3 regions of the Hymenobacter sp. AT01-02 genome follow, and region 2 is predicted to be linked to each of the others. Evidence: riboswitches for the same ligand, from Rfam matches in the RefSeq annotation. Region 2 holds a riboswitch; each other region holds the start of a gene.
The links. Region 2 has a riboswitch for S-adenosylmethionine ahead of metH (methionine synthase). Riboswitches for the same ligand answer to the same signal wherever they lie in the genome.
Positions count from the first base shown of each region.

Region 1: another riboswitch for S-adenosylmethionine. It lies ahead of VI25_RS28320 (amino acid permease); the one in region 2 lies ahead of metH (methionine synthase).
Region 3: another riboswitch for S-adenosylmethionine. It lies ahead of VI25_RS03985 (RimK family alpha-L-glutamate ligase); the one in region 2 lies ahead of metH (methionine synthase).

Region 1 covers NZ_JZIR02000014.1:228,409-239,130, reverse strand. Annotated here, with positions in the region: gene VI25_RS05980 (glycosyltransferase family 2 protein) at 1-868, shown strand, start outside; gene VI25_RS05975 (DUF6565 domain-containing protein) at 887-1,858, opposite strand; partial or broken gene VI25_RS27635 (aminotransferase class I/II-fold pyridoxal phosphate-dependent enzyme) at 1,987-2,415, shown strand; gene VI25_RS27630 (DegT/DnrJ/EryC1/StrS family aminotransferase) at 2,382-3,107, shown strand; gene VI25_RS05965 (M48 family metallopeptidase) at 3,219-3,908, shown strand; gene VI25_RS05960 (Gfo/Idh/MocA family protein) at 4,161-5,078, shown strand; gene VI25_RS27625 (hypothetical protein) at 5,069-5,191, shown strand; gene VI25_RS05955 (EcsC family protein) at 5,236-5,967, shown strand; gene VI25_RS05950 (TIGR02117 family protein) at 6,055-6,741, opposite strand; SAM riboswitch class I at 7,053-7,145, shown strand; gene VI25_RS28320 (amino acid permease) at 7,490-8,317, shown strand; partial or broken gene VI25_RS28315 (APC family permease) at 8,215-8,775, shown strand; gene VI25_RS28310 (amino acid permease C-terminal domain-containing protein) at 8,812-8,946, shown strand; gene VI25_RS05940 (CPBP family intramembrane glutamic endopeptidase) at 9,075-9,980, shown strand; gene VI25_RS05935 (TSUP family transporter) at 10,045-10,722, opposite strand, start outside.
Region 2 covers NZ_JZIR02000062.1:38,957-49,678, reverse strand. Annotated here, with positions in the region: gene VI25_RS17145 (RagB/SusD family nutrient uptake outer membrane protein) at 1-577, opposite strand, end outside; gene VI25_RS17140 (SusC/RagA family TonB-linked outer membrane protein) at 685-3,852, opposite strand; gene VI25_RS17135 (SDR family oxidoreductase) at 4,181-5,164, opposite strand; gene VI25_RS17130 (alkene reductase) at 5,336-6,472, opposite strand; gene VI25_RS17125 (OmpA family protein) at 6,619-7,752, opposite strand; SAM riboswitch class I at 8,098-8,201, shown strand; partial or broken gene metH (methionine synthase) at 8,272-10,722, shown strand, end outside.
Region 3 covers NZ_JZIR02000010.1:74,532-85,253, forward strand. Annotated here, with positions in the region: gene pheT (phenylalanine--tRNA ligase subunit beta) at 1-1,619, opposite strand, end outside; gene VI25_RS03945 (DUF1684 domain-containing protein) at 1,794-2,411, opposite strand; gene radC (RadC family protein) at 2,494-3,255, opposite strand; gene VI25_RS03955 (metallophosphoesterase) at 3,369-4,616, shown strand; gene VI25_RS03960 (hypothetical protein) at 4,773-5,414, shown strand; gene VI25_RS03965 (carboxypeptidase-like regulatory domain-containing protein) at 5,617-6,282, shown strand; gene uvsE (UV DNA damage repair endonuclease UvsE) at 6,407-7,324, shown strand; gene VI25_RS03975 (hypothetical protein) at 7,370-7,717, shown strand; gene VI25_RS03980 (hypothetical protein) at 7,788-8,177, opposite strand; SAM riboswitch class I at 8,491-8,582, shown strand; gene VI25_RS03985 (RimK family alpha-L-glutamate ligase) at 8,955-9,959, shown strand; gene VI25_RS03990 (LLM class flavin-dependent oxidoreductase) at 9,956-10,722, shown strand, end outside.

The DNA.
Region 1 (10,722 bases), on a different contig from region 2:
TTGGGGCGAGCCCGTTGAGATTCACTGCCTAGATGACGGCTCGGCGCCAGAGTACCGGTTACGCAATCGGATGCTAACAACCATTGCTGGGGTTGAATATGAGGAACTGGGCTATAATGTAGGCCGCTCGGCGGTGCGCAATCGGTTGGCCGCCAAAGCCCGCTATGAGTGGCTGCTGTTGCTCGACAATGATAGCCTACTACCCGATGGTCATTTCCTGACTCGGTACGCCGCCGCCCGCGACCTAGCACCTGTGCTTTCGGGTGGCACGGCCTACGAAGGTAGTGCCCCGCCCGATGCATCATTGCGGTTGCGCTGGCTTTATGGTCGAAGCCGAGAAGCCCGCTCGGCGGCCGTGCGCCAGCGGGCCCCCCACGGCCAGCTGACCCTCAACAACCTCCTGATTCAGGCTGATTTGTTCCGGCGCTTTGGGCTCGACGAAAGCCTGACTCGTTATGGGCACGAAGACACCAAGTTTGGGTGGCTGCTGCGCCAGCACGGGGTGAATGTGGTGCACGTGGATAACCCAGTGCTGCATGATGGACTGGAGCCGGCCACCGTCTTCCTAGCCAAAACCCACGATGCCGTTCGCAACCTCGTGCAGCTCTATAAGGCAGAAGGTCTGGGAGCAGAAACCAAGTTACTGCAAGCTGCGCTACGCCTCCAGCGCTGGGGGCTGAGCGAAGCTGTATGCACCGTTTTTCGGCTGCGAGAAGCCCACGTGCGTAGCAACTTGCTTTCCCAGAATCCAAGCCTGCGCCAGCTTGACGCCTTGAAATTGTACTGGTTGCTGGAGGAGCTAACGCAGCCGTTCCAATACCAACTGAAAGCGCCGACCTTCCTAAAGGAAAGCCGGCGCCCAGCCTAAGTTACTTATAAAGGAAGACTAGTTTTTCTTGTCGTCCTTACCGTCGAAAACGTCCTTCACGGCGCCTCCTACTTTCTTGCCCACTTTCGCGGCACCTTTGCCTACGTCCTTGCCGGCTTCTTTCACGTCGCTGGCAGTGTTGGAAGCGGCTTGGCCCACTTTGCTACGCTCATCGGCCGTTTCGGCCGATACTTCTTTGGCCTCGCTGCTTACAGCGTCGGCACCTTGAGCGGCGCGAGCTTCCGCTTTGTCGAATGACTTGAAGGCGGCATACTTCAACTTTTCCTTCTGAATCTCGGCCAAGTCGCGGGCTGAGATGTCTTTCTTGACGTCGTCGTAGGCCTCATCCAAGGCGCGCCACTCGGAGTTAATGTAGCGCCAGTCGTCAATGTCATACTTGTCTTCGTTTTGCTTGATGTTGTTCACGAACGACTCGTAGGTAGTGCGGGCGTTAGCTGCCGTTAGTTGGGCCGCTGGCGACATGGGCTTGTAGTATTTCCCGGGCTTTAGGTTGGCAGTGCTGCCGCTGGTGCTAGTAGCAGTGCTACCCGGACGGTTTTTCCACGCCATTTCGCGCCTGTCGTAAGCGGTGGTGTAGCGCGTACGCAGCTGCTCAATTTCCTGGCGGCGGGTGTCGTCGTACTGGTCGGCGTACTTATCTACTGCGGCTACCTTGGTATCAAAGTCTGATTTCAACTGGGCCGTCTCCCGGTCGTAGTCGGCCTCTATCTCATTTCCTACGCTGTCAGCGGCAGTTTCTGTGTTGGCTACAAACGTTTTGAAGTCGTTGTACGCTTCATCACTTTCGGCCGAATTTCTTGTTTCTGACCTTGGTTGCAACTGGTGGTAGCAGCAACGCCCCCGAGCAGCAGCATGGCCGACAGGGCGTGGAGGGTGACAGTTTTCCTGAGCATAGTAGTGTTGGGGAATAGGAGGGAGGAAACAGCGCAAGCCTACCGTTATGGCCGAGCTTGAGGCGATTAACGGCATCACTTCCTATCAGGTTACGTGGGGTATATGCAGTGGGTTCTACCCCGGACTCTATCTTTGACGTGGTTCTGTTTCTCTGGTTTTCGCTTGTGCCTACTCTTCTCTCTGCTCCGCCTTCGCCTATTCAAATGCTCGACCTTGCTGCTCAGCACGCACCCATTCAGGCTGAGCTGGAAGCCGCTTGGCAAGCAACGCTTACCGAAGCAGCTTATATTCAGGGGCCAGCCGTGCAGCAGTTTGCTCAGGAAGTAAGCCAGTACCTGGGTGGGCCCCACGTAGTGCCCTGTGCCAACGGTACCGACGCCCTTCAACTGGCACTGATGAGCTTGCGCCTGCCGCCTGGCACAGAGGTGCTGGTGCCCGCTTTTACTTATGTGGCTACCCTGGAGGCGGCGGCGGTATTAGGGCTCGTGCCCGTACCCGTTGACGTACGAGCAGATACGTTTGCCCTGGACCCGGTGGCGGCGGCAGCGGCTTGTACCGCCCGCACCGGTGCTATTATTGCCGTGCACTTGTTTGGGCAATGTGCAGATTTGGAAGCCTTGCGAGCTATTGCCGAGCGCCAGGGCGTCGCTCTCATCGAAGACAATGCCCAAGCCATTGGAGCCACATTTACTACCAGCCAGGGCACAACGTGGGTAGCCGGCACCGTAGGGAGGTGGGTACTACTTCATTCTTCCCCAGCAAAAACCTGGGAGGTTTTGGCGATGGGGGGGCGTTGTTCACCCGTGATGAAGCTCGGGCTACCTACCTGCGTCAACTTGCCAACCACGGGCAAACCCGTAAGTACCATCACGAACATATTGGCCTTAACTCTCGTCTCGATACGTTACAGGCTGCACTACTGCGCGTGAAGCTGCGCCATTTGCCCACCTGGACTGCGGCGCGCCAACAGGTAGCAGCTCAGTATGATGCGGCACTGGCTACTATCCCACGCATTGTGCCCCCGGCGCGGGATGGGCGCAGCACGCATGTTTTCCATCAGTACACCGTGCAGGTGCCCGATGAGCCGGGCCAGCGTGCGGCGCTGCAACAGCACCTGGCGGCGCATAAAGTACCCAGCGTAGTGTACTATCCTCAGCCCAACCATCTGCAGCCCGCCTACGCGCATTTAGGCTACCAGGCTGGTCAGTTTCCCGTGGCGGAGCGGTTGTGTCGTACCGTACTGTCGCTGCCCATTCATCCTACGCTTACCGTAGATCAGGTATCATACGTAGGGGATGTGCTCCGGGCATGGCTACCTGTTTGACGTACTAAAAGCTGGTAGAGACCTATGCCAGTTCAGTATTTGAGCGGATAGCTGGCACTGTTTTTTCTTTTGACCGTATTACTGTCCGCTTACTTTCATTTGTTCTCTTCCATGCGTCGCCCTTTTCTGACCCTCTTCCTGCCGCTGGCTGCTGTTTCTGTGTTAGCTTCAGCTGCCTTCACCTCGCCCCAGCAAGGAATCAACCTGTTTTCTATCAACCAGGATATTGCCCTGGGGGCTCAGGTAGCCAAGCAAACTGATTCGTTATACCGCGCAAAGGGGCAACTGATGGAGCGCTCCAAGAACGCCCGGGCCTACCAATTGCTTGATGGCGTAGTAAAGCGCGTCCTCGACAACGGCAATATCAAGTACCGTACTCAGTTTCCTTGGGATGTACAGATCATCAAGGATGATGCAACCCAGAATGCTTTTGCTACTCCCGGCGGCCACATCTACGTGTTTTCGGGCCTTATTAAGTACCTCGATGATGAAAACCAGCTAGCTGGGGTACTGGGGCACGAAATTGCCCACGCCGACCGGCGCCATAGCACCCAGCAGCTGCAGCAGCAATACGGCAGCAGCATCTTGCTTGGTCTTATTCTGGGCAAGCGCTCCTCCGGCCAGTTGGTCCAGATTGCGGCTGGCTTGGGACAGCTCAAGTTCAGCCGTGGCTTTGAAACCGAAGCCGACAAGTACTCGACCATATACCTCAATGGTACCCGCTACTACTCTTGCGACGGTGCCGCTGGTTTTTTCATCAAGCTGAAAAGGCCGGTGGGGGAGGTACCCCCGAGTTCCTGAGTACTCACCCCAACCCAGGCTCGCGTATCACTAGCATCCAACGTAGTGCCCAGCAGCTAGGCTGCACTGGCCGTAGCGTGAACAATAGCAACTTCAATGAGCTAAAGCGGCTGCTCTAGCCCCAACTGCCGCCGCAATTTGTGCCCCTCAAAAAGCCCGTAGCCCTCAAAAAGGAGCTACGGGCTTTGTTTTGTAAGAAACAAACGCAGTTTTTTCTGAGCTTGCGGCGTGCTATCCCAACCCGCTTCTTCTGTGTCTGCCAGTGCTGCCGTACGTTTTGCTATCTGTGGGATAGGGCATATTGGCCGTCGTCACGCTGCTTTGGTTTCTCGCCATCCTGGTGCGCAGCTCGTTGCTCTTATTGATGTGAAAGCGGAGCTAGCCCCCGCACTGGCAGTTGAGTTTCCTGGCATACCCTTCTTCACGTCTTTGGAGGACTACCTGCAATGTGGTGGGTACGAGGCTGATATTCTAACTATAGCTACACCAAATTACCAGCATGCGCTACAAGCTATAGCTGGCCTACGGCATGGGATGCACGTAGTGGTCGAGAAGCCCATTGCCCTGCACAAGCACGATGCGGAGGCTATTGTGCACACGGCTTTGCAAACGGGGCGCTTGGTATTTGGCGTCATGCAAAATCGATACTCACCGCCGGCTGCCTGGCTTAAGCAAGTGGTGGTGGAAGGACGGCTGGGCCAGGTGTATTTGGTGCAAATCAATTGCTTCTGGAACCGCGACGCTCGCTACTACCAGGCTGGCGGCTGGAAGGGCCGCCAGCAGCAAGATGGCGGTACCTTATTCACGCAGTTTAGTCACTTCGTCGATTTGTTGTACTGGGTGTTCGGCGACATTACCAATATTTCCGCCCGCTTCCGCGACTTCAACCACGCCAGCATCACCGACTTTGAGGATAGTGGTCTGGTCACTTTTGACTTAGTGCGCGGTGGTAGCGGCACGCTACAGTACAGCACTTCCGTGTGGGACCGGAATCTGGAAAGCTCCCTTACCGTGGTGGCAGAAAACGGCAGCCTTCGTCTTGGAGGGCAATACATGGACAAGGTAGAGTACTGCCATATAAAGGATTATCAACTGCCCCAACTACCGCCCACCAACCTGCCAACGACTACGGTCCGTATCAGGGTAGTGCTGCTAATCACGTGCAGGTAATTGACAACGTGGTAGAGACCGTGCAAAAGCGCAGCTTCGCTACTACCAATGCCCTGGAAGGAATGAAAGTGGTAGAAATAATTGAGCGAATCTATAGTTTGCGCCATCTATAGGGCCACTTGGGCAACGGGTTACGCTGTAGATGCATCTTGCACGTATGAATTCCTCCGACCAAGATGCCTACGCCGAGTTGCAAGACTGGCAACGCAAAATGCAGCAACGCCCGTCCATGCTGAACCGGCTGGCGCGCCGCCTGCAAGCGAGGCTGAATGCGCTACTGCCCGAGAAAGTACACGCGGCCATCACCACCGCTATCAAACAGATGGTGCGCGGAGTGTTGTTTGGCTCCGGGTACATTACGCGCCGGCCCCTGGCCGATGCTACCTTGCAAGCCCGAGAAGTGGCCGTGCGCACTAGTGTGCGCAATTATCGTAATACGGCTGCGGCTGAAGGGGCCGTAACTGGGGCCGGCGGGTTCTTGCTGGGCCTCGCCGATTTTCCGCTGCTATTGGGCATCAAGCTGAAACTGCTTTACGATGTAGCTGCCCTCTACGGCCACGATGTGCAAGACTATACTGAGCGCCTGTACCTATTGCACATCTTTCAGCTGGCTTTCAGCAGCCAGCATACCCGCAATGAGGTGTATCAGCGCTTAGCCAATTGGGAGACCTACCGCCATACCTTGCCCCAAGATGTAAACGAGTTTGACTGGCGCACCTTTCAGCAGGAATACCGGGACTACATCGACTTAGCCAAAATGGCTCAGCTAGTACCCGTAATTGGGGCGGCCGTGGGAGCCGTTGCCAACTACCGCCTGTTGGAGCAGCTCGGCACTACAGCTATGAACTGCTACCGCATGCGCTATTTCAACACTGACTCATCAGTTTGATTTGTGCCAAGTGCATTAGCTGAATACTGAAAAGAGGGCGGATAATCAGTACCACCTCGTGCAGTAAACAGTAGTAGGAAAAGCGCTTTAACGGTATTGATAGAAGATGCCTGTGTCGAAGGGAGTCCAGAGGCTGGCTTTTTGTCCGCAATACTTAAGCGCATCGTTCGCCCAGGTATTGCAGGTATAGAACCAGCCGTAGGTGCGGTGGGCCTCGTAGAAAGAGTCATCGGAGCCGTAGCTATGACCGGGAATATAAATAGGCTGGCCCTGTTCGTCGTAGCGGAAGCTCTCCTGAATGTAGCGAATGAGCTTCTGGTAGTCGACGTGGCTAATACTGATTTTTATGCAATCCTCGCTCTCCTGCATGTCCTGGTAGAAGGTAGTGTGCATGGCGGAGGTGCCCAAGTAAAACATGGCTACGAAGGCGGTGCTGGCTTTAAGCTCTGCCCAAGTGGGTGTATCGAGGTAGAAACCCTTGTCGCCCCAGCCAAACCCAATGTAGCGCATGCCAGGGGTCTTGGATTTGGTGTTAGCTAACAGAATAGTCTCGCTCCAATCAATGTAGGGTGTACAGATGGGTACCACAATATCGGTGTGCACACCATTGGAAAAGATGTAAATATCGAGGTCCTCCCGCGGATCGGTGCTGGCTTTGGGTACCGTAATGCGCGACAGTACAGCGGCAGCTGTGAGGTAGAGGCCGAGGGCGCCGCCCACAGAACCGGCCACGTAGCCGGTTGCTTTCAGGGCTTTCTGAATTCCTGAGTTCATGTAAAAGAGGCAACGGTGGGAGGGCTGCTGCATGCTTGCAGCCACCACAAGAAAGAACGTAGGCGCAAGTACGAACCCATTGACGTACGGTTTGACTTTTCTCCGCACTTTTCTGTCTGCTTTCGCGGGCTCTACGATAAACCAAAAGAGCGGCAACGCCCCTAAGCCTAGATAGTGAGTTGAGAGAAGAGTGCCTTTGGCTAGCTGCGGTAGGTAAACCGGGGGCACGACCGACTAGTTGCCGAGCTGCTTGCAGGACCACGAAGCGGCCCTTACCTTTGTTCCATCAATTCTTTCTAGCCAAAGGATTGTTTTTATACAGAGGCGCTGAGAGACAGGCTCTACGACGCGTCGGCAACCATCCGCAACTGCCGGAACGGTGCCAATTCCTGACCATATAAAAACAACGTACCGTGGTGCTTCGCTTCCGCTCCCTCAACTATCCTGTAGTTTTTGCTGCTTCTCTCCGTATTGCAGTCGGCGCGCGGCAGTGTAGTTGGGAAAGATGTTGTTGCTGTTGAAGCCCCAAGGCAATGCTGGTGGCGCGCGGCGTAGCTAGCTGCTGGTGCTGCGGATTTTCGCTTTTTCCTTATCAGTTCTTTCATTGCCTGGTGCGGCGTAGCCGCAAACGCTACGCGTGCATACTGCGCTGCAAAGGCCTAGTATAAACCGCTAGGAGCTGTTGTGCGCCTAGGCTAGAAATAACTGAATTTCTCACTCTTAGCCAATCCAGAGTTGGCGCTATATCATGCTCAGAAAATCCTTGGAACTGCTACGGCAGGAGGCGGCCGAAACGGGCGCCAACACGCTTAAACGAAGCCTCAATGGCTTCAACCTTATTGCCATTGGTATTGGGGTAATTATTGGTGCGGGCTTATTCTCGCTCACGGGTATTGCGGCCGCCAACAATGCGGGCCCGGCCGTTACGCTCTCGTTTGTGGTGGCAGCCGTGGGGTGCGCTTTTTCGGCCCTGTGCTACGCCGAGTTTGCCTCTATGGTCCCGGTAAGCGGCTCGGCGTATACCTACGCCTACGCCACCATGGGCGAGCTATTTGCCTGGATTATTGGGTGGGACCTGGTGCTGGAGTATTCCGTGGGCGCGGCTACGGTAGCCATCAGTTGGTCGCAGTACTTGCTGAAGTTCCTGGGCAAGTACGGTATCCACTTGCCGCCCCAGCTGGTGACGTCGCCATTTGAAACCTCCACGCTGGCAGATGGTAGCGTAGTGCATGGCTTTGTAAACGTGCCCGCTATGCTTATTGTGTTAGCTATTACGCTCATCATCATTCGTGGTACCCAAGGCTCGGCGTGGTTTAATGCGCTAGTAGTCACCTTGAAGGTGGCCGTCGTGCTTGTGTTCATTGCCTTGGGCTGGCAGTACATTGACCCCGCCAACTACCAGCCTACATTCCGCAGAATACCGGCACGTTCGGGGAGTTTGGGTGGAGCGGCATCCTGCGGGGAGCCGGGGTTGTATTCTTCGTATTCATTGGCTTCGATATTGTGGCTACCATGGCCCAGGAAACCAAGAACCCCCAGCGTAACATGCCCATTGGTATTATCGGCTCCCTGCTGATTTGCACAGTGCTATTCGTGCTGTTTGGCCACGTCATGACGGGGTTGGCCAACTACACCGAGTTCAAGAACAGCGCCGCGCCAGTAGCCATTGCCATTGAAAAAACGCCCTACGCCTGGCTGTCCTCGGCCGTAATTCTGGCTATTATCATCGGCTATACGTCCGTGATTCTGGTGGACTTGCTGGGGCAGAGCCGCGTGTTCTTTTCCATGGCCAAAGACGGGTTGCTACCGCCTGTGTTTGCGCGCATCCACGAGCAGTTCCGCACGCCCTTGCAGTCCAACTTGCTGCTTGGCTTGTTCATTGCCTTGTTTGCCGGCTTCGTGCCTATTTCAGTGGTAGGGGAGATGACCAGCATCGGCACCCTGCTGGCCTTTGTAATGGTATGCTTGGGCGTGCTCATTATGCGCAAACGGGAGCCCAACGCTCCTCGCGGCTTCCGTACTCCATTGGTGCCGCTCGTCCCCATTCTGGGCATTCTGACCTGCTTGGTAATGATGGTGTCCTTACCTTGGGAAACATGGTTGCGTCTTGCCCTGTGGCTGGCCATCGGGCTGGCTATCTACTTCGGCTACGGTCGTAAGCACAGTAAACTGGGCCGGCAGCAAGCTCAGCGCCAGGTTGGGTAGCCCTTCAGCTTCAACCTACTATATTTAGTACCACAGCCAGCCGACGCTACTGCTTCGGCTGGCTGTTTTTTATGCCGTTGTTTGGCTAGATTTGGTGCATTAGGTATTCTTACTTCTCGCCATTATACGTGGAAAATAATTTGTTGGAAGCCTCCGCTAGCCCGCTGGCAACGCCAGTGCGCGCCTACCCCACATTGAAGGAAAGCTGGGGTGCTCTGGGGTGGTTCTTGTTAGCCATCGGAGCGGTGGGCCTCCCCGTAATGCTTCTTGCTCAGAACGTGGCGCATGCTTCAAAGCCCGTAGTTGGCATGGTCATGACCTTGGCTACAAACCTGGCTTTTCTGGGCTTACTACGCTGGAAAGCAGGCAAACGGTGGCGCCCCTTGCAGTTTGCCGGCCGCGAGCAAGTATGGTTGTATGCATTGCTTCCAGTGCTGGTCCTTGCTATGCTCGGCGTGCTGTCAGTTGTGCAGCTACTAGGGCTTCCAGATTTGGCTAGTAACTACTTCAAGGAATTGGTTCGGACGCCCGTAGTTGCCTTTCTGCTGGGTGTCGTTATTGCGCCCGTGCTAGAGGAATTGGTGTTTCGAGGCGTGATACTACAAGGCCTGCTCCGCGCCTATAAGCCCTGGATAGCCATTGGACAGTCGGCGTTGCTATTTGGGATAATCCACTTCAACCCAGCGCAGAGCATCAATGCCGCTCTTATCGGGATGCTGTTAGGCTGGCTTTATTACCGCACCCGTTCCTTATGGCTGTGCATGACGGTGCATGCGCTCAACAACCTAGTAGCTTTCGGGTCTATGCTTACCGAAGATGGAAAGAGCACTGACTCCCCAGAAGCTATGCTGCTTAAGTGGCCTTTCGCGTACGCAGGCCTCGTATTGCTGAGCGGATTCGTACTCATACTTATTCTACGGCGGGTGCAGCAGACTACTACCCCACTGACTACTGACGAGGAGCCACAGGCGCCCCTTACGCCACCAATAGCACTGTCTCCAACTACCTATAATGACCGTTCTAGGGCGGTATGAGGTTATAGCCAAAAAAGCCCGAAAAAACACTTTTTCGGGGCTTTTTTGCCTTGTATAGGTGCTACTACAGCAGGTAAGTCATGACCACCTTTCGAAGCGCCCACAAGCTCCAAATAATCACCATGGAGCCAACGCCCACAAACATCCAGCGCACAGGAATACGCCCAGCTAGGCGGGCAGCTAGGGGAGAAGCGGCCACGCCTCCCACAATCAGCCCCAGGATAATTTGCCAGTGCGAGATGCCCAGAGTAGCGAAAAAGGTAACGGCACTGGCAAAGGTTACGAAGAACTCAGTGACGCTAACGGAGCCGATTACGTACTGCGGAGTGCGTCCGCCCGCAATGAGCGTGCTGGTTACTAGCGGGCCCCAGCCACCCCCACCGAAGGAGTCGAGGAAGCCACCAACCGCAGCCAGCAGCCCCAGCTTCTTGTGCTTTTTGCGCGGTGCAGGCTTTGAGAAAGCCTTTGAAATAATGCGAATACCCAGCAGCAGCAGGTACACGGCTAGGAAGGGTTTCACGTAGCCAGCGTAGGTTTCGCCAAACTTGGAAAGCAGGAAAGCCCCCGTAACGGCTCCTAGAATCCCCGGAATAAGTAGCACTTTAAACAAGCGCTTATTCACGTTGCCGAAGCGGTAATGATGATAGCCCGAGGCCCCGCTGGCAAACATTTCAGCCGTGTGAATGCTGGCACTCACGGCGGCGGGGGTGATGTTCAGGCTCATGAGGCTGATGGCCGTGAC
Region 2 (10,722 bases):
CGGCAGCGTCTAGGTCTGCCAGAATTTGGGTGTAGACCTCCGCCACGGTGCTGCGCGCCAAATTGTTGTTTTCAGCATTGGTTTCAGCCTGCAGGCGCAGAGGTAGTCCTGGCTTGCTGCCGCCGCCATCAACATATGGCCGGGCATACAGCTGCAACATGGCATAGTAGCACAGAGCGCGCAAGGTCCGGGCCTCTCCAACGTAGTTAGGAACGTTCTTCGTTGTGTAGTCGGCAGCGAAAACCGGCGTCACGTACTTCGCAGTATTGGCCTCAAGTCCCCGCAAGAATACGTTGATCTGGTTGATAGCAGCGTAACCAGCACCCCACACACTTAACACATCGTTGGCAGATGTTTCCGTGAGGGTATGGTTCCACACGCTTAGTGCAGTTACGGCGTTGGAAGTACGATTGATGAAATCATTGGCTCGCACATCACTGTACACCTGATAGCGCCCGCCCAGAAAACTACCGGTTTTCACGTAGGCGTACATGTTATTAACCTGCAGATCTACCCGGGCAGGAGTATCAAATACTACCTGATCTGAGAAGGCTGTTTCTGGTATGGGGTCAAGCAAATCTTTGTTGCACGAAAATGTACCTAAGGCCAGTAGCGAGGTGCACAGTGCGATGGTTACTTGCTTTTTTATAGTCGTCTGCATTAGAATGCTCCTTTGTTAAAACGCTAGAAACTGATGTTGAAGCCAGCCGTGTAGGTACGGGCCTGTCCTACTGAGTTGCGGTCGACGCCGGCACCGGTATTGCTGGAACCGTTGGTAGAGATTTCGGGGTCAATACCAGAGTACTTAGTCAGCAAGGCTGCGTTCTGCACCTGCACGTAGAAGCGTGCACTTGACATTTTGAGGCGGTTAACCAAGCTAGGCGCAAACGTATAGCCCAACGACACATTCCGTAGACGGGCAAAGTCGCCCTTCTCTACGTTCGACGACATCACCAGTGCAGAGCCGTTCGATACGTTGTCGCCATACACCACACGTGGGTATTCAGCGTTTGTATTCTCTGCCGTCCAACGATTCAGGATATCTACATCGTTGTTCCAGAAACGCTGGTCATGCAAGCCCGCTTTGGTGCCGTTGTAGATGTAGTTACCGCCCGAGAACTGAATGAATACACCCAGGTCAAAATTCTTGAAGCGGAAATTGTTGTCGAAGCCTCCGTACCAGGTAGGTAACACGGGACCGAAGTATTCACCATCGCCCAACTGCGTAGGAGCAGTAGTAGCTCGGCCATCTAGCGTTGTCCAGCCACCACCAAGGTGGTTGTACTGCTTGATTACTTCAGTTTCGTTGCCATTGGCATCCTTAATCACCGTCCGAATCATCCGCTGACCGTTCGCAGGATTTACACCCAAAGAACGGACGGCAAGAATCTCGCCCACTGACTGACCAACCCGTGTGAAGTTTACTGTCTCCAGACCTGACGTGGCAGTACCGATACGTTGACCTTCGCTAGCTAGTGCAGTTACACGGTTTTTCAGTGTCGAGAAGTTAGCGCTGGTTGTCCAGTTAAAGTTTGTGCTTTGTATAGCGTTAAACTTTAGATTCAGCTCAATACCAGTGTTGCGCATAGAGCCCACGTTAGCACTGATGCTGTTGTCTGGAATACCCTTGGAGGGGGCTTGCGGCACGGGCAGAATCAATCCGTCTACCTCATTACGGTAGTACGTTACGTCGCCAGTAATACGATCTTCTAACAGACCATACGATAGCGCAATATCCGTCTTCTTACTCGTTTCCCAAGTCAGATTTGGGTTTCCAGCGAGGCTATACCCCAAAGTAGCAGCCGATCCGTACAAACCAGACGAGTACAGTTGCAGAGAGGCAAAATCATTCACTCCTAAGGCGTTGCCCACTTGCCCATAGCTGCCCGTAATTTTTAGGAAGTTGAGTGGAGTCAGGAAAGAAGCATCCTTCCAGAAAGACTCTTCCGAGAGGATATATCCGATAGACCCCCCGTAAAAGTTACCCCACTTATCACCCCAAGCAGAGTATCCATCACGGCGAGCATTAAAGGAAATCAGGTACTTCTTATTGAAGTCGTATGCTACCCGGCCAAAGTAAGACAGCAAGTAATTCTCTCCTTGATAATTACCTGAAACGGCAATATTGGTAAAGTTACCTTCAAAGGTATTAAACAGGTTATCAGCTACACCTGTACGGTTTGCTCCCCAGCGCAAGATATCGGTGTGTTGCTGCTCATTACCTACCAGAACAGAGAAGTTGTGGTTGCCACCTACTGTACGGTCGTATTGCAAGGTATTCTGCCAGTTCCACCGCTTATTGGTGCGGTAGTAATTTAAGGCCTGCCCACCAACAGAGTAGCCGTCGCCAGCAATAGCGGTATAGAAAGCCCGGTCTTCGAAGGCTATGTTGTTGATACCATAAGTAGTGCGGGCATTAAGACCTGGTAGCACTTCCCAGTTAGCATACACACTACCTTCTATCTGGTTGCCTTCTGAACGGAAGTAGTTGTTCTCTAAATCTACTACTGGGTTGTAATAACCAGGGTAGAGCGGAGCCCCCGTAGTAAGAGTTGGGTTTAGGTTGGCTCCGGGGCCAATACCTGCCTGATAGGTATTGTAGCTACCATCTGGATTAAACGCGGGGATGTTGGGTGGCAGTACCAAAGGCAGACGGCCTAGGCCAGCAGTTCCAAATGCCCCATCGGCCACAGAACCAGAGTTTGGGGAAGCGTTTTTCGTGTTAGAGTAGCCAACACGGGCACCAACCGTAAAGGTCTTGTATACCTTATGGTCGATATTCAATCGGGCTGAAGCACGCTTGAATTCGTTTTTCTCCAGCATACCCTTCTGGTCGGAATAGCCAACGGACGTGTAGTACGTTGTTTTTTCGGTACCACCAGAGAAGTTGACGGTATTAGAAGTAGTGAAGCCCGTACGATAAATGTAATCGTACCAGTTAGTATCTACAGGGTTGCCGTTGCCATCTAACGTGGGCCGGAAGCCTTCTACGTTAGTAGCAGGCTGACCCAATGCTGCTCGGTTAGCATTCAGGTTTCGGACAGCTTCGTTTTTAATGTTGATGTACTGCTCGGCATTCAGCACGTCGTACAAACGCACAGCTTGTGATACACCGGCCCATGAATCCAGCGATATGCGGCTTTGGCCACGCTTGCCACGTTTGGTAGTAATAAGGATAACCCCACCAGCAGCTCGGGAGCCGTAGATAGCCGTGGAGGCGGCATCTTTCAATACCTCCATGCTCTCTATATCGTTGGGATTCAAATTACTAAGCGGGTTATTCGCTACGCTACCCACTGCGGAGCTATTGCCGCTATAAGTAGGTACGCCATCGATTACAACCAGTGGCTCTGAGCTTAGAGAAATTGAGTTAACGCCGCGGATACGGATAACGGGGGGGTTATTAAGTACCCCGTTAGGAGTTGTAATATTTACCCCTGAAGCTCGGCCCTGCAAAGCTTGGTCGAAGCTTTGTACTGGGGTAGTCGCAATTTCAGCACCCTTGATGGTGGCAATGGAGCCCGTCAGTTCACGCCGAGATTGGGTGATGCCGTAGCCTAGCACAACAACTTCATCCAAACCGGTGGCATTCACTGCCAGGGTTACGTTAATGCTGCTTTGCGTTCCAATTGCTACTTCCTTGCTGTCGTATCCGATAAAGGAAAAAACCAGCGTATTAGAACCCGCAGGAACGGCTAGTGAATACCGGCCATCGGAATCAGTGGAAGTGCCTGCGGAGCCTCCTTTAGCAATTACTGTGACACCGGGTATTGCGGCCCCATCGGGACCCACTACTTGGCCAGTAACTGTACGTGCCTGAGCCAGCAGATCGTGGCCAGAAAGTGTGAGCACCGAAAGAGGGGCTAACAGTAGTAGTTTCCTCATGTGTTCGTATTTAATGAAAAGTAGAAAGCTCAGCGGATAGGCCAATAACAACCCTGATTACAACAAAAGCAACTTTTCTATGTAAATCACGCTTATTTCTGGCCGTATGGTTGCTTTTTTATCAGTAATAGACAACCAACATTGCAAGCTTACACTTTCACTATATTCCTACTTCGCCGTCTGAGCAGCCTGGTTTTTGTGTGATCCGGCCAAAAAATCAAAGCCCTCATGGTACCTGTATCGGCACCATGAGGGCTTACTCTTGATTAGTGTTCTTACGTGCTAGGTGCGTTTGTTACTGGTCACTACTCATTTTGCCGCCCGTTACGTGCACCAACGAACCGGTCATAAAGGATCCGTCTTGGGAGGCTAGCAGGACGTAGGCCGGGGCTAGTTCTTCAGGTTGGCCGGGACGAGCCAACGCTACCTCGTAGCCAAACTTCTCTATCTCTTCGCGCGGCATGGTGCCAGGAATGTTGGGCGTCCAGACGGGACCTGGCACGACACAGTTTACCCGAATGCCTTTTTCCCCCAGATAGGTGGCTAGGCTCTTGGTTAAAGCATGAATAGCCGACTTGGTGCATGAATAATCAATCAGCAACGGAATGCCTGTAAGGCCTACAATACTACCTGTGTTAATAATGCAATCATTCTTGTGCAGGTGAGGAATTGCCGCCTGAGCCATCCAGATGTACCCCAGGATGTTTGTGTCGAACGTACGGCGGATTTGCTCTTCAGAAATCTCCTCAAACTTTTCCTGAGCCATTTGATAGGCGGCATTATTGACGAGAATGTTCAGGTTTCCTAGTTTTTTACGAGTAAGGCGCACGGCTTGCTTGCATTGCTCAGGGTCGCGCACATCTAGCTGCAGCAAGAGGCAGCGCCGGTCTTGCGCTTCTACCAGGCGCTTTGTTTCCTCGGCATCCACGGTATTCTCATTGTAGAGCACGGCTACGTGTGCACCTTCCATGGCAAATGCCACGGCAACGGCCCGCCCAATCCCGGAGTCTGCTCCTGTTATCAAGGCCACCTTGTCCTGCAGCTTTCCAGCGGCACGGTAGGTAGAGAAATTCATGGCTGGCTGAAGGTTCATGTCTGCCTGCTTGGCCGGATAGGGCAGCTTCTGGGCGTGCTGTTTCATATCCTTAGCAGTGGGCCGATCTACCGGCTCGGGTGCCTGGCTGGCCGCGGCAGTTTTCTTGGCCGCAGGCGTTGGGGCCGACTTCTTAGTTGCAGATTTGGTAGTAGCAGGCGCAGCAGGAGTTTTTTTAGTAGCCATTAGGAGTAGCGGGTTATGGTTGTAGCTCGCTTACGCAGATTGCAACCTCAACAGCTATGAATTTTGCCGGGCAATTGTCCGCTACACCGGCGCTTTACTACCACTCAAACAAGAAGAACCCGCCCCGGCCGTAGCCAGAGCGGGTTCTTCTTGTTCACAACAAAAGACGACCTAGTTGTTCTGGTAGTCAATGGGCTGTTTGGTGTCTACTCCCTTATCTTGAAGGGAAGGGTAGTCGATATAGCCTTTGTCGCCGGGTACGTAGAAGGTGCTGGGGTCGGGGTTGTTGAGAGCCGCCCCAATGCGGAAACGCTCTACCAAGTCGGGGTTGGCAATGAACGGCACACCGAACGCAATGATTTCGGCTTCGTTGTTAGCCAGGGCCTTATCGGCTGTTTCCTGGGTGTAGCCACCGTTGAGGATGAACGTGCCATTGAAGATGTTGCGCAAATGGGCTGCTACTGCGGGCACACCGGCACGAGCGGCCATAGGATGGCCTGGTAGAGCTTCAATCACGTGTAGGTAAGCCAGGTTGAACTGGTTTAGCTGTTCGGTGAGGTAGCTAAACGTCTTAACCGGATCGGAGTCCTGAATGCTGGCGCTACCTTGGGGCGAGAGGCGGATACCTACGCGGTCGGCGCCCAACTCGTCTACTACGGCCCGTACTACTTCCAGCACGAAGCGCGAACGGTTCTCAACGCTGCCGCCGTACTCGTCGGTGCGCTGGTTGGAGCCATCTTGCACAAACTGGTCGAGCAGGTAGCCGTTGGCACCGTGAATCTCAGCGCCATCAAAGCCGGCTAGCTTGGCGTTACGAGCTGCCTGGCGGAACTGGTCTACTACGCCCGGAATTTCGTTTAGCTCTAGAGCGCGCGGCGTTGGCACATCCTCAAATCCTTGCCCGGTGAATGCCTTGGCGCCTTCTGGCTTGATGGCCGAGGGTCCTACGGGCAGTTCGCCATTGTGGAAGAATGGGTGCGACACGCGGCCTACGTGCCACAGCTGAATAAAAATGCGGCCGCCCGCGGCGTGTACGGCGTCGGTTACTTTCTTCCAACCCGCTACCTGCTCCTCAGAGTAGATGCCTGGTGTGCTAATATAGCCCACACCCTGAGGCGACACTTGCGAGCCTTCCGTGATAATCAGGCCAGCGGATGCGCGCTGCACGTAGTAGGTTATCACCGATTCGGTGGGTACGTTGCCATCGTTGTTAGCCCGGCTGCGCGTCATGGGCGCCATAGCGAAACGGTTGGGCAGGGAAAGAGCGCCCATCTGTACGGGCGTGAAAAGATTTGGAGTCTGGCTCATGGGTTGGCGTGGGTTACCAATCAACTTATTGCTGATTCGGACCATACCAACTAGTGTTGCTACATATATGTTTTGGCCAGCGTATTATTTAATTGCTACCTAAATGGCTAGCCCTGACAAGAACCTATAGCATACTAGATACAGTGCTACTGCACAATCACTTCCACGCGCCGGTTGCGGGGTCGTTGCTGCACATCTTGGTTGTCGGCTACGGGCTTGGCACTACCGTAGCCACGGGCCGTAAGTCGCACCGAGTCAATACCTTGCTGCACTAAATACTGCCGTACTACGCGGGCCCGCTGCTCCGAGAGGCGGAGATTCAGCGCTGCTTCGCCCACATTATCTGTGTGGCCGGCTATTTCCAGTTTCAGGGCCGGTTGGGCGCGCAAGGTACGCGCCAGGGCGTTGAGCACCGGGCGAGAAGCGGGTAGCAATGTGGCGGTACTTTGGATGAAGTAGAGATTGGGCAGTGTGATGGCAGCACCTTTGTTGAGAGCCGACAGGTCGGGCAGCGGGGTAGCTGTAGTATCTGCGGCCACTACCGGCGGTGCCGAATCCGACGGACGCGTTGGTCTAGTTTCTGCTCTGCGCCGGCGCGCCGTAGCTGGGGTAGTGCTACTAGGTTTTGGGGTAGGCGTACTGGGCTTTGTAGGTGAAGGCGCCGCCGGTACTGCGCCCGCAACGGGCGCACGGGCTACGGTGGGCTTGGGAGGGGCAGCCTCTACCAGCAGCAGCACATTATCGGGCAGATTCTGGTACAAACTAGTAGATGGAATTGGCTGGGGTCCAGTAGTCGTGTTGGGAAGCTGCCACGCTACCAGCGCCCTTGAGTCTCTACCCGCCTGGTAGTACTCTACCCGCAAGGCGTAATATCCGCCGGCATCCATCTGCAACTGAGCTGAAGAAGTAGTAACGGACTGATTGTTCCAAGAGTCTAGTATCTTCTTACCTCCTACCCAAACGCGCATACCATCATCGGTGGCAATTTGGAAGGTGTAGGTACCCGTTGTGGGCGCGTAGATATGGCCTATCCACCGCACCGAAAATGACTCGCCCGGCACGCCCGGACCGGGCGAGACGAAATGGCTTCCATTGGGGCCAACGGTCCAGTTGAAGTCAATGGTTGCATCAGACCGGGTTAGCACTAGCTTTTCAAACTTCATCCCCTGGTAGTACTGCCCCCGCAAACCCGTGCCAGCTTGGTGCTGGGCCAAAGCTAGGTTGCTCAGTAGCAGCCCAGTCACCGCCAGACTTGCTCGATAGAAAGACAGGGTAACCATAGCCAGCAATTGATAATGGGTGGAGCCCAAGTTGCACACTGTATCGTGTTCCGCAAAGTGTATCCGACGAGCACAGAGCTTTAGCTCAACGAACTAAGCTAGTCCATATACATAGGGATTCGGACTCTTTTTATCAAATGAGCCATCACGCTAATACTGTGGCATGTCAGGCCGAGCTTATCGGGGCAACTTACGTGCTGAGGGTGCAACACTACTTCTAGGATTCGAGCGAGATGTCTTGATAAGCTCGACCTGACAGTACATTGGGGTATTGCCCACCCTCTCAACTACTCCCAGGGCCTCCCAAATTGAAATTTGAAGATTCCGGTTGTATCTTCGCTGTGTTACTTATCCAGAAAGACCGAGGGATTGGGCCCGACGACGTCTTGGCAACCTGAAATAAAACAAGGTGCCAACTCCCATTTCGCCCCGGCGGAAGAAGATAAGTACAGGACTCGCCTCTCGGCGGCTCTTTCTGGATAGGCACTTTTTCGCTGCCGATTTACTTGAAGAGCTGCTATGCCGACCGTCACTGACTCCCCGCTCCACGATATTCTTGCCAAACGCGTCCTGATTCTGGATGGCGCTATGGGCACCATGATTCAGCGCCACACGCTGGATGAGGCTGATTTTCGCGGCTCCCGTTTCGCGGACCATCCCAAGCCCTTACGCGGCAACAACGACCTGCTCAGCATCACGCGGCCCGACATCATCAAGGGTATCCATGCCGACTACTTCGCGGCCGGCGCTGATATGGTGGAAACCAACACGTTCAGTGGCACCACCATCGCCCAGGCCGACTACGCCCTGGAGGATATTGTGTACGAGCTCAACTATGAGTCGGCGCGCATTGCCAAGGAAGTAGCCGACGAGTTTACGGCCCAAAACCCCGACAAGCCCCGCTTTGTGGCCGGTGCCATCGGGCCCACCAACCGCACCGCTTCCCTCTCCCCCGATGTGAACCGCCCCGGCTTTCGGGCCGTGACGTTTGATGAGTTGGCCACCGCCTACCACGAGCAGGTGCGCGGCCTCATAGATGGCGGCTCCGACGCCCTGCTCATCGAAACCATCTTCGATACGCTGAACGCCAAAGCGGCGCTGTATGCCGTGCAGAAGTTCTTCGACGAAGGTGGGCGCGTGGTGCCCGTTATGATTTCCGGCACCATTACCGATGCCTCCGGCCGCACCCTCTCGGGGCAGACGGTAGAGGCGTTCTGGAACTCTATTCGCCACTTGCCCCTGCTGAGCGTAGGCCTGAACTGCGCCCTCGGTGCTGATCAGCTACAGGTGTACATCAAGGAGCTGAGCCGCATTGCCGACGTGCACATTTCGGCCTACCCCAACGCGGGTCTACCCAACGCTTTCGGGGGCTACGATGAGTCGGCGGAGGAATTTGCGGGCGTGGTAGAAAACTACCTGAAGGAAGGCCTGGTAACGGTAGTGGGCGGGTGTTGCGGCACCACGCCCCAGCACATCGGCGAGCTGGCCCGCCTGGCCGACAAGTACGAGCCGCGCAAGCTGCCGGAGCTACCCACCGCCACCCGCCTGAGTGGTCTGGAGCCCTTCGGTATCACCGCAGAAAGCCTGTTTGTGAACGTGGGCGAGCGGTGCAACGTAACCGGCAGTCGCGCCTTTGCCCGCCTCATCCGAACCGGTAACTACGAAGCCGCCCTGCAAGTAGCCCGCGACCAAGTGGAAGGCGGCGCCCAGGTCATCGACGTGAACATGGACGAAGGTATGCTCGACTCGGAGCAGGCCATGACCACCTTCCTGAACCTGATTGCCTCGGAGCCCGACATTTCGCGGGTGCCGATTATGATTGACTCCTCGAAGTGGAGCGTGCTAGAAGCCGGCCTCAAGTGCGTGCAGGGCAAAAGCATCGTCAACTCTATTTCCTTGAAAGAAGGCGAGGAAACCTTCAAGGAGCGCGCCCGCACCGTACGCCAGTATGGAGCCGCTGTGGTGGTCATGGCCTTCGATGAAAACGGGCAGGCTGACAACTACGAGAAGCGCATCGAAATTTGCCAGCGCAGCTACGATATTCTGGTGAATGAAGTGGCTTTCCCGCCGAGGACATCATCTTCGACCCCAACATCCTGACGGTAGGCACCGGCATGGAAGAACACCGCAACTACGCGCTGGACTTCATTGAGGCCGTCCGCTGGATCAAGCAGAACCTGCCCGGTGCCCTTACCAGCGGCGGCGTCAGCAACATCAGCTTCAGCTACCGTGGCAACGACGTGGTGCGTGAAGCCATGCACTCGGCCTTTCTGTACCACGCCATCCGGGCTGGCCTGGATATGGGCATTGTGAACCCCAGCCAACTGGCCGTGTACGACGACGTGCCCCAGGACCTACTGGAACTTTGCGAGGATGTGCTGCTCAACCGTCGCCCCGACGCCACCGAGCGCCTCGTAGAATTTGCCGATACGGTAAAGCAGAAGGACAAAACCGAGGTAGTAGCTGATGCTTGGCGCAGCCTGCCGGTGCAGGAGCGCCTGCAACACGCCTTGGTAAAAGGCATCACGGAGTTTATTGACGAGGATACCGAAGAAGTGCGCCAGCAGGTAGCGCGGCCACTGGAAGTAATTGAAGGCCCCCTGATGTCGGGCATGAACGTAGTAGGCGACCTGTTTGGCGCCGGCAAGATGTTTCTGCCTCAGGTGGTGAAGTCGGCCCGCGTGATGAAAAAGGCTGTGGCCTACCTGGAGCCCTACCTGCTAGCCGACAAGCGCGGGCAAGAGCGCCAAACCGCCGGTAAAATCTTGCTGGCCACGGTCAAAGGCGACGTACACGACATCGGTAAGAACATTGTGGGCGTGGTGCTGGCCTGCAACAACTTCGACATTGTGGACCTGGGCGTGATGGTACCGCTGGAGAAGATTCTAGACGAAGCTCAAAAGCAGCAAGTAGACGTGATTGGCCTCAGCGGCCTCATCACGCCTTCCTTGGATGAGATGGTGTACGTGG
Region 3 (10,722 bases), on a different contig from region 2:
TCGAAGTAAGCCGAGTTGGTAAGTGAGTTGGTGATAATTTCCGAAAAGCCCTGTCCGCTCAGCAAGCGCGCCGTGTTCTGGCGAATGATTTCGGGGTCGGGGTTCGGGAACTTGGCCAGGAAGGACGCCGCATTGTGGGGGCGCAGGGCTACGTGGTTGTACCCGTAGATGCGCAGAATTTCTTCAATCACGTCGGCTTCGCGGGTCACGTCTACCTTGTGCGGCGGCACCGACAGAATCCACTCGGTGTGGCCGGCTTCGTCCTGGCTTTCCTCTGCAATCAGGATGTCGAGGTCGGTCAGGATTTGACGAATGCGCTCCGGCGCGATGTACTGGCCCACCAGCTTCTCTACCCGCGGCAGGCGCAGGCGCACCGTAGCGTGCCCGATGTGAGTGGGGTACGCATCAACTACTGGTGCTACAATGGTGGCGCCCGCTACTTCTTGGAGCAGCAAAGCTGCCCGCTTCAGGGCCACTAGCACCATGTGCGGATCAGTGCCCCGCTCGAAGCGAAAAGAAGCGTCGGTTTTAAGCTGGTGCGTTTGGCTGGTTTTGCGCACCACCGCGGGGTTGAAGTAGGCACTCTCCAGGAACACGCGAGTAGTAGCCTCCGATACGCCGGAAGTTTTGCCGCCAAACACCCCGGCCAGGGCCATGGGAGTGCCGTTGGCATCGGCAATAACTAAATCCTCGCCTTTCAGGGTGCGCTCCGCCCCATCTAGGGTCACAAATTTCTCGCCTTCAGCGGCGCGCTTCACCCGAATCTGCCCGCCCATAATTTGGTCGGCATCAAAGGCGTGCAGGGGCTGGCCCAGCTCGTGTAGCACGAAGTTGGTGACGTCCACCACGTTGTTGATGGGCGAAAGGCCAATGCTACGCAAGCGGCGCTGCAACCACTCTGGCGACGGGCCTACCTGCACGTTTTCGAGTAGCAGGCCAGCGTAGCGCGGGGCAGCGGCGGCATCCTCCACCAGTACGCCGATGTTGTGGGCAGCCTCGCTGGGAGTGTGAAACTGGCTTACATCGGGCAGGTGGCAGGGCTGGCGCAGCAGGGCGCGCAACTCCCGTGCTACCCCGTAGTGGGAGGCAGCATCGGCCCGGTTCGGCGTCAGGCCAATTTCAAATACCGAATCCGAACCCAGGCCAAAGTAGTCGGCGGCGGGGGTACCATTGGGCAGCTCGGTTTCCAGCTCCATAATACCCGCATGAGACGTGCCCAGACCAATTTCGTCTTCGGCGCAGATCATGCCCTCAGAAGCCGCCCCACGGATTTTAGACTTCTTGATTTTAAACGGCTCACCCTGGGCCGGATAAAGCGTAGCACCCTCTAGGGCCACTACCACGCGCAAACCGGCCCGCACGTTGGCAGCACCGCACACAATTTGGCGGGGCGTTGCGTCGCCCACATCCACGGTGGTTAGGCTTAGCTTGTCGGCATCGGGGTGCTTCTCGCAGGTGAGCACCGTGCCCAATACTACGCCCCGCAGGCCGCCAGGGATACTTTCCAGCTCCTCAATTCCCTCTACTTCTAGCCCGGAGCCAGTGAGTAGCTGACCGATTTCTTCGGCGGGTTTGTCGGTGGGAATGAGCGTACGGAGCCAGTCGAGGGATATTTTCATTGCTTGGTTATCAGTTGGTAGTAGCCCGCCGGGGCGAGGGAAGGGCGGGTTTCAGAAATGAGGAAACCCCTCCTGCCGGCCAGTTGGTACTGATCAGTCCGGCAAAGGTAGGGATTTGCCCAGCGGCCCGAAAGGTGCTACCCATAGTAGGTGCACGCCTTGGGCGGGGCAGAGCTAGTCATGAAATGACATTTCACCGGCCTTTATTTCCACGGCCAAGCGGTTGTCGGCGGGAGGTACGGGGCAGGCAAAGGTGTTGTTGTAGGCGCAGTAAGGATTATAGGCCTGGTTGAAATCGAGGGTTATTTCCGTATCCTCGGCCGCGGGTAGAGCGGCATCGAGGTAGCGCCCGCCGCCGTAGGTAGCAAAGCCATTGGTGCGGTCGGTGAACGGAATAAACAGCGTTGAGTCCTTCCCGTCGGCTTTCAGAAACAAGGTCAGCTTATACTCCTGCTTGTTGAGGATGAAGGCGGCCTTGCCCCAACGCAGGTACTTTTCCGCTTTGCCATCAGTAAGGGCCATGGACACTGTATCGCGCTGCGTAAACGCTTCTAGCTGCGCATCGAGGCGGTAGTCTTTGTTGGGGGCAAAGTACTTAAGGCTGTCGAACGTTTGGCGCTGGTCTTGGCTAAGCGGAGAGCCCTGCACCCGCCGGAAACTGTCGTCCTTCGTTTGGCGCTCTTTTGCCAGGCGAGCCGCGTATTGATCAGAGCCAAACACCAGGTCTTGCAGGAAGTAGCCAATAACCAGAAGCAGCCCAAGGCCGATAAACAATTTGGGGTTGATGCGCATGGCCGCAAAGGTACCAGCGGAGTTGGTAGTTGCCAGGCGTTGCGCCTAACTGTCCTGGTACGCCCCTTCTGCGGCCAGTGCGTTACAGCAGCCCCTCATCGGCAAAGCTGAAATAGCCGTGGTCGGTATAAATCAGGTGGTCGAGCACCGGCAGATCGAGCAGCAGACCGCCTTCCTTAAGCTTGCGCGTGAGGCCAATGTCGGCGGCGGAGGGGTTGCGGTTGCCGCTGGGGTGGTTGTGTACCAAGATAATAGACGAAGCTAGTTGCTCCAGAGCCTCCTTAAAAATCAGCTTCGGGTCGGCCACGGTACCAGCTACCCCGCCCCGGCTGATGCTCACGCTACGCATCACTACGTTGGCCCGATTCAGCAGGATTACCCAAAACTCTTCGTGGGGTAGGTCTTGCAAGTGGGGCCGAATTAGGTAATAGATGTCGCGGGAGCTGGTGATGGTAGTGCGCGCCGCCGCGTCGGCCTCCTTACGGCGGCGCCCTAGCTCCAAAGCCGCCATAATGGTAATGGCCTTGGCCTCGCCAATGCCTTTTTGGCGCATCAGCTCTTTCAGAGAGAAGCGCGCTAGGGCGTTCAGGTCGTTGCCGGCCGCTTTCAGCACTAGCTTGGCCACATCCACCGCCGACAGCTTGGCCGTGCCCGATCCCAACAGAATGGCCAGTAGCTCCGCATCGGAAAGGGCAGCCCGGCCCTTTTGCATCAGCTTCTCCCGGGGGCGGTCCTCTTCGGCCCAGCTCTTGATGCTAAAAGATGGGGGCGTTTGGTAAGCAGCGGGTACTGGGGGAATAGTATCATCGGATAGATTTTCAGTCAGATTGTCAAACTCTTGCATGGGGCACCGTTGTTGTAACGCCCGGAATTTAAAGCAAAAACTCCGCATCCGCGTCTGCCGCAGCGGCAAGCTGCACCAAACCAATTTTCACCGCGCGGGTTTGCCTTCAACGTATGTCAAGAACTGTCTTTCCTTTTATCTTTTTTGCGCTGGTGGCCGTGGGCGAATGGTACGGCTTCCAAGCGGTGCGCACAGCCCTGCAACACGCAGCGCCCGGCACCCGGCGCCTCTTTTCGGTTTTGTACTGGGTTGTAACGGTGGTGGTGTGGGTAATGGGCTTCTGGGCCCTGCGCAACCGGCACGAGCACCCTTCCTTTAAGTCGTACTTGGGGGGTGTGCTGCTGGCTATGATTGCCGCCAAGATTGTCATCATCATTCCGCTGCTGCTGGAGGATGTAGTGCGGGTAGCACGCTGGGCTTTTCAGGCTGGTTCGCGCAGTACCACGCCGGGCACTGGGCCCGCCATTTCGCGTAGCGAGTTTGTAAGCAAGCTGGCGTTGGTGCTGGGTGCCATTCCATTTGTGTCCCTAATTTGGGGTATGGCTAAGGGCGGCACCGATTACACTGTGAAGCGCGTAACGCTGCGCTTCCCCAACCTGCCCGCTTCGTTTGATGGCTTCAAGGTGCTACAGATTTCCGATCTGCATACCGGCTCGTTTCACTCCAAGGAGCCCCTACAGCGGGCCGTAAAAATCATCAACGAGCAGAACGCCGACCTGGTGTTCATGACCGGCGACTTGGTGAACAACTATGCTACGGAGGTAGAGGAACACATTGACACCCTGGCGGGCATCAAGTCCCAAAACCCTATCTACTCCATCCTCGGCAACCACGACTATGCCGACTATGTGAACTGGATGGAAGAAGGCGGACTGGCGGCCAAGCAAGCTAACTTGGCTCGCATCAAGCAAAACCACGCTAAAATAGGCTGGGAACTGCTGCTGGATGAAGCCCGCACGCTTGAGCGCAACGGCGAAAAAATCAGCATTCTGGGCGTGCAGAACTGGGGTGCTCGGGGTTTCGCGCAGTACGGCAAGCTAGACAAGGCCCACGCCGCCGCCGACCCCACGGTGCCCTTCAAGATCCTGCTTTCCCACGACCCCTCTCACTGGGATGGCCAGGTGCATGAGTACCCCGATATTGACCTCACGCTTTCGGGCCACACCCACGGTATGCAGTTTGGGGTGAACCTGCCCTTCCTGAAATGGAGCCCCGTGCAATACGCCTATAAGCAGTGGGCAGGCCTATACCAACGCGGCAAACAGTACTTATATGTAAATGCTGGACTGGGCTTTATCGGCTACCATGGCCGGGTAGGTTTCTTGCCCGAAATAACGGTACTAGAACTACGCCGAGCCTAGCCGTAAACGCGTATTGACAACCTCTAAAAGGCCACCTGCTAGTAACAGGTGGCCTTTTTGTTGAATGAGGTTATCGGTAGGTAACCAGCTATATAGCTGAAGCGTATAGCTGCCATTATTCTCTCTCCCTCCACCCTCTCTCAACCTCCGATTATCATGAAAAAGACCTTGTTCCTGCTCTCGTGCGCCGTGGGCCTCACGATGGCATCTTGCTCGCAAGACAAAACAGCGGATACCGCTACTACCGACGGCGCTGCGACTACCACTACCACGACTACCACGTCCACGTCGTACTCTGATGATGCCATTCAGCGCCGCGCCGACCGCATGGCCGCCGATATGGCCGCCAAGATGAAGTTTGACGAGGCTACCCGCGAAAAAGTACGCACGGCCTACATCAACCGGGGCAAACGCCTGGGCGAGTTGCAACAGCAGTATGCTAGTGATACGGCGGGTAGGGCGGCGGCCATGCGCGATGCGTACGCCAGCTCCGACACGGAGTTCAAGTCTATCTTCACCGACCCTACCCAGTACTCCGCCTACGAATCGAGCCGGACGGAATACATGGACGACCGGTATATGGACGATGATGCCATATCGGCTTCGTCTTCTGACATGAGCATGGACTCATCCGGCACCGGCAACTCAACCATGAGCAGCTCGGCGGGTAGCAGCATGAGCTCCGGCATGCAAGGCAGCGCCGATGGCGGTAAGATGAAAATTAAGCGCGACGGCGACGTAAAAATCAAAGATGCTGAGGCAATAAAGCCAAGCTCGATGCTGATGATGGCACCATGAAGGCCAAGCCCGCTGACGGCGAAAAATCGGTAATCAAGTAAGCAGCGTGCTTATACCCACTTTGTAGCTTCTAGAAAAAGCCCGCATCTGCAACGATGCGGGCTTTTTTTGTCTCCCTTTTGCGTTAATCCGTCGATTCAATGCGGCCCCCGAAAGGTTTGCGCGACTTTTCCCAACTTAAGTGCGTTAGTTTGTTACGCTCATGATGTTTCGCTTGCCTGATTTCTTGTTGGCCCGTTGGTTTGTCTTGTTTGTGCTGGTACTGTGTGCCGGGACCGCAGCGGCGCAGGTACGCGTTACCGGCTCGGTGTCGGATGCCAGCACCCGCAAGCCTATTCCAGGCGCCTCGGTGGTAATTCAGCGCACCAGCCGCGGGGTAGTAGCCAACAATGAGGGCGACTTTAGCATCTCAGCCAACAATACCGACACGCTTATTTTCCGGGCTGTGGGCTTTAAGGCCCAACGGATGCCTTTGGGGGGCACGGGACTGTCGCAGTTTATCGTGCAGATCAAGCTCCAGCAAGACACCATCCGGCTGGGTGAGGTGCGCGTGCAGGAAGGCCGCCCCGACCGGGCTACCATCAACCGGGCCTTACGCAATATCAAGCGGCCTAGCACCGCACCCACCAGCGCCGTGAAGCGCCCACCGGCCCCCAAGCCCTTGTTCCCCGTCGATTCGGCTGCGCCCAAGGCTCCTACTCCTAACCTCGCTAGCCCCGTGAGTCTGCTGTATGAGCAATTCTCGCGCGAGGGCAAGCAGCGCCGGAAGATGGAAGAAATCAGGGCCGAAGAAGCCGCCGAACGGGCCCGCAAAGCTCGGCTGAAGTACAACAAAAACTTCAAGGACAACCGCGGGTATGAGGAGTAAAAAGCAGCCCTGTTGAGTTCTGTACTAGTATGCCTACCGCGTGAGTACACGCGCGTATCCGGCAAAGCACTACTACATCTAGTCCTGGGTTTATCCTTTCACTCGTTCTCTCGTAAGTCAGGGTATGAGAATCGGATATCCTTGCGTGAATGAGTCCTTGGACTGCACCGCTACCAGCACTTTCCGGTTGGCTTCGTACTCGGATGAACGAGTAGAGCTGGCCGTAGCCAATAACCTAGGCTGCTTACTGCGCATTTTGCAGTTCAACGTGGCTCAAGGCCTGCTCTTCTTCCGCATTGGGTCGGGCATAGTTCCCTTTGGCTCCCACCCCGTCAATGTGTTTCCGTGGCAGACACGCTTTGCCGACGAATTCCGGGCAGTAGGCGACTACATCAAAGCCCACCACATGCGCGTGTCTTTCCACCCCGACCAGTTTGTGGTTCTGAACTCCCCCGACGCGGGCATTGTGGAGCGTAGCATTCAAGAACTGGTGTACCAGGGCTCGATGCTGGACCTGATGGGCCTCGATAGCACCCACAAGCTTCAGATTCACGTGGGGGGCCTCTACGGGGACCGGGAGCTGGCCATATCGCGCTTTATCGATACGTACCGCCGCCTGCCTGCGGCCGTAACGGCCCGCCTAGTTATCGAAAACGACGACCGGCTGTTTAGCCTGCAAGATTGCTTGCGGGTGCACGCGGCCGTGGGTATTCCTATCCTTTTCGACAATTTTCATCACGAGTGCCTTAACCACGGGGAGCCGATGATGGAAGCACTGCGCCTAGCGGCTGCTACCTGGCACCCTGAACGCGACGGCGTGATGATGATGGACTATAGCTCCCAAGCGCTGGGCGAGCGAAAAGGCAAGCATACCGCTACTCTTGAAGAGGATTTGTTCCGCAATTTCTTGGTGGATGTGGGCGACCTGGACGTAGACATCATGCTGGAAATAAAAGACAAGGAAGCCAGTGCGCAGCGGGCTTGTGGCATCCTGCGCGATGTAGGACGCATTGCCATTCTGGCTGGGGCCACCACCGAATAACGCTGCCCTACCTTCTATCACCACCCTACCTTTTTCTCCTCCCTCATGGCTACTACCGACCTTCTTACCACAACAACGCACGCACTCCAAAACGGCCTGACCAGCATTCCGCTCAGCACCGCCATTGAAAATGCCGGAACCTGGAAGCAAGAATTGCTGCAAAGTGGCGAGCCTGCCTTGCAAGACATCAGCCGCGAACTAGGCAACCTGGAGTCTTTGCTTAGCATGGGCTCCGCCGGAATGGATGCTCGTGCTATTGGCGCTTCGCTCAGCATGCTCGGTAGCCAAACCTCCCAAGCGGCAGCCAGCGCCCCTAGCGAGTTGCGTGCTTCTCTCACGGCACTAGCCGATTCGCTACTTCGGGCTGGAGGCCAACTTGAAGAAGCGCAATAACTTACTTCTTACTACAGAAAAGGCCCGCACTATCAGTACGGGGCCTTTTTCTGTTTGTTAGCGTTACGTGCTATGGTCGAGGCGTAGTAGTATTGGTAGCAGGCGTGGTGCGGCGTAAGGTCCCCTGTGGTGTGGTAGTGCGGCGCGTACCAGGAGCAGTAGCAGGTGTTTCCAAGCGTATACTCCGCTCGTTTTCTACAGGGGTAGTGCGCATGGGCACCGTAGCCGGATTTTGGTCAATAGTACCCATCACACCTGATTGCGTGGGCGACGCGGTAGTTGGAGTCCGCTGGTCGATGGTGCCGGGATTAGTGACCGGATTAGCGGGATTCACGGGTGGTACACGAGTCTGGTTGACGGCTCCACCGTACTGAGTAGAGGTGGGAGTAGTTTGGGCTTGCGTAGCCGTAGCGGCGCTTAGTACGAAGGTAGCGGCGAATAAAAGCTGATGGAATTTCATGGAAAAGAAGGCGTGGATGAATGAACAGGAATAGAGATGCCGCTCTGACGGGGCACCATACTGTATACGGATACGCTAGCAGCTCGACCACAAGCGCATTGTATAATTTTTTGATATTCAATTGATTATATATTGCACACTTCACCCTATACCGCATCGTAATTGTCTGTGTACAAGCTCTGCACGAGGCATGTAGAGAAGGTGGCTGCTCAGTGAGGCAAGGCCTTGGTCTGCTAGCCGTTTAGTAACTCTTGGCTTTGTGGGTAATGCTGCTATACCTTTGCAGTATCAATTCTTTCTGACCAAAGGATTGTTTTTATACAGAGGCGTGGAGAGACAGGCTCTACGAAACGCCGGCAACCCTCAGAGTATCTGAAACGGTGCCAAGTCCTGACCATATAAAAACAACAAGCCGTGGCTTTAGCCAACACCTTCGCTGCTCTCCGTTTTGCCTCTTCTGCTCTCCGTGGGTCCTGTTGCCTTGTGCGCAGTTCGTCGGCGTGTTGGCTTCCGGTAGCAGCCTGTTGTTGGTGCTAGTTCACTTTCATCCCTGCCTTCTCTTTCGCCCTCGCCGATAATATTATCGGCTTTGTGGGTGCCACTTGTGCTTTGCCCTGCGGGCCACGCTAGCCACCTGCTAGTAGCGCCCGGGGCTGTGCGGCACTCCGGCACTTCCCGCCGTGCGGCGTGGCGTACTGCCTCGCCCGCTTACAAAACGAGGTTGCTTATACCGCACCTTGCCTGTCTGAATTACTTCATTTCTTTCCTCTCTTGCACATGTCACAGCAATTGAAGCCTATTGGCATTTACTATGAGCACCCCGAGTGGTTTAAGCCGCTGTTTGCCGAGCTAGACCGCCGGGGCCTGCCCTACGAGAAAATTGACGCCGCCCATCACCTCTACGATCCTTCGGAAACGGAAAGCCGCTACTCGCTGGTAGTGAACCGCATGAGTTCATCGGCCTACCTGCGCGGGCATGGGCAGGGCATTTTCCACACGGCTGGTTTTGCTACTCACCTAGAGCGCCTAGGCGTGCGCATCATCAATGGGTCAGTGGCTACCAGCATCGAAACCAACAAGGCCCGGCAGCTTTCCTTGTTTGCCTCACTGGGCCTGAAGTACCCGAAGTCGTTTGTAGTAAACCACGCTTCGCGCATTGCCGATGCGGCCCAGCAGCTACAATTCCCCATTGTGGTGAAAGTGAACATTGGTGGTAGCGGCGCGGGCATTATCCGCTTCGATACCATTGAGGGCGTACAGGCGGCCGTGGAAGCTAATCAGATCGACCTGGGCATCGACCAGACGGCACTAGTGCAGGAGTACGTGACGCCCCGCGGCGGCAATATTCATCGTGTAGAAACGCTCAACGGCAAGTTCCTATACGCTATGAAAGTGTATACCACTGGGGAAAGCTTTAACCTGTGCCCGGCCGAAATCTGCCAGATTCCGGAGGAGCAATCGGCCGAGTTCTGCCTGACGGAGGCACCCAAAAAGGGAATTCAGGTGGAAGCCTTCACTCCGCCAGCCGATGTAATTGAGGCCGTGGAGCGCATTGTGGCCGCCGCTAAAATCGACGTGGGTGGCATTGAATACCTGATTGATGACCGTAACGGCGACGTGCTGTTCTATGACATCAACGCCCTCTCCAACTTCGTGGCCGACGCCGTGAACGTGGTCGGTTTTGACCCCTACGCGCGCTTCGTTGACTACCTAGAAACGGAACTGCTGGCTCGCACCAACGCGGCTTCGCATCCTGCCGCTCAACACGTTGCTTTTGTATGAGATACGGATATTGGATGCCCGTTTTTGGGGGGTGGCTGCGCAACGTAGAAGACGAGAACATGCGCGCCGATTGGGACTACGTAAAAACGTTGGCCCAGCGCAGTGAAGACCTGGGCTATGACCTGTCGCTCATTGCGGAGTTGAATCTCAACGACATCAAGGGTGAGGAAGCGCCTTCCCTGGATGCGTGGAGCACGGCGGCAGCCCTGGCAGCCGTCACCAAGAAGATTGAGCTGATGGTGGCCGTGCGGCCTACTTTCCACTCACCGGCGTTGCTGGCCAAGCAAGCCGCCAACATCGACCACATCAGCGGCGGCCGGTTGTCGCTGAACGTGGTATCATCGTGGTGGCAGGATGAGGCGAAGAAGTACGGCGTGCACTTTGAGCAGCACGACGACCGTTACGCCCGCACTGCCGAGTGGCTGCACGTGGTAGACAACCTGTGGAAGCAAGATCATTTCACCTTCGAGGGCAAGTTCTACAAAGTAACCGACTCTATTTTGCAGCCCAAGCCCGTGTCGCGCCCCCGACCGTTCATTTACGCCGGCGGCGAGTCGGAAGCGGCCAAGAACCTTATTGCGGCGCAATGCGACGGCTACGTAATGCACGGCGACGAGCCGGAGGCTATTGGCCGCCGCATTCAGGACCTGAGCCAGCGCCGGGAAAAACTAGGCCTGCCACCCATGAAGTTTGGCGTGGCCGCCTACTCCATTGTGCGCAACACGGAGCAGGAAGTGAAAAAGGAGCTGGAGCGTATTACCAA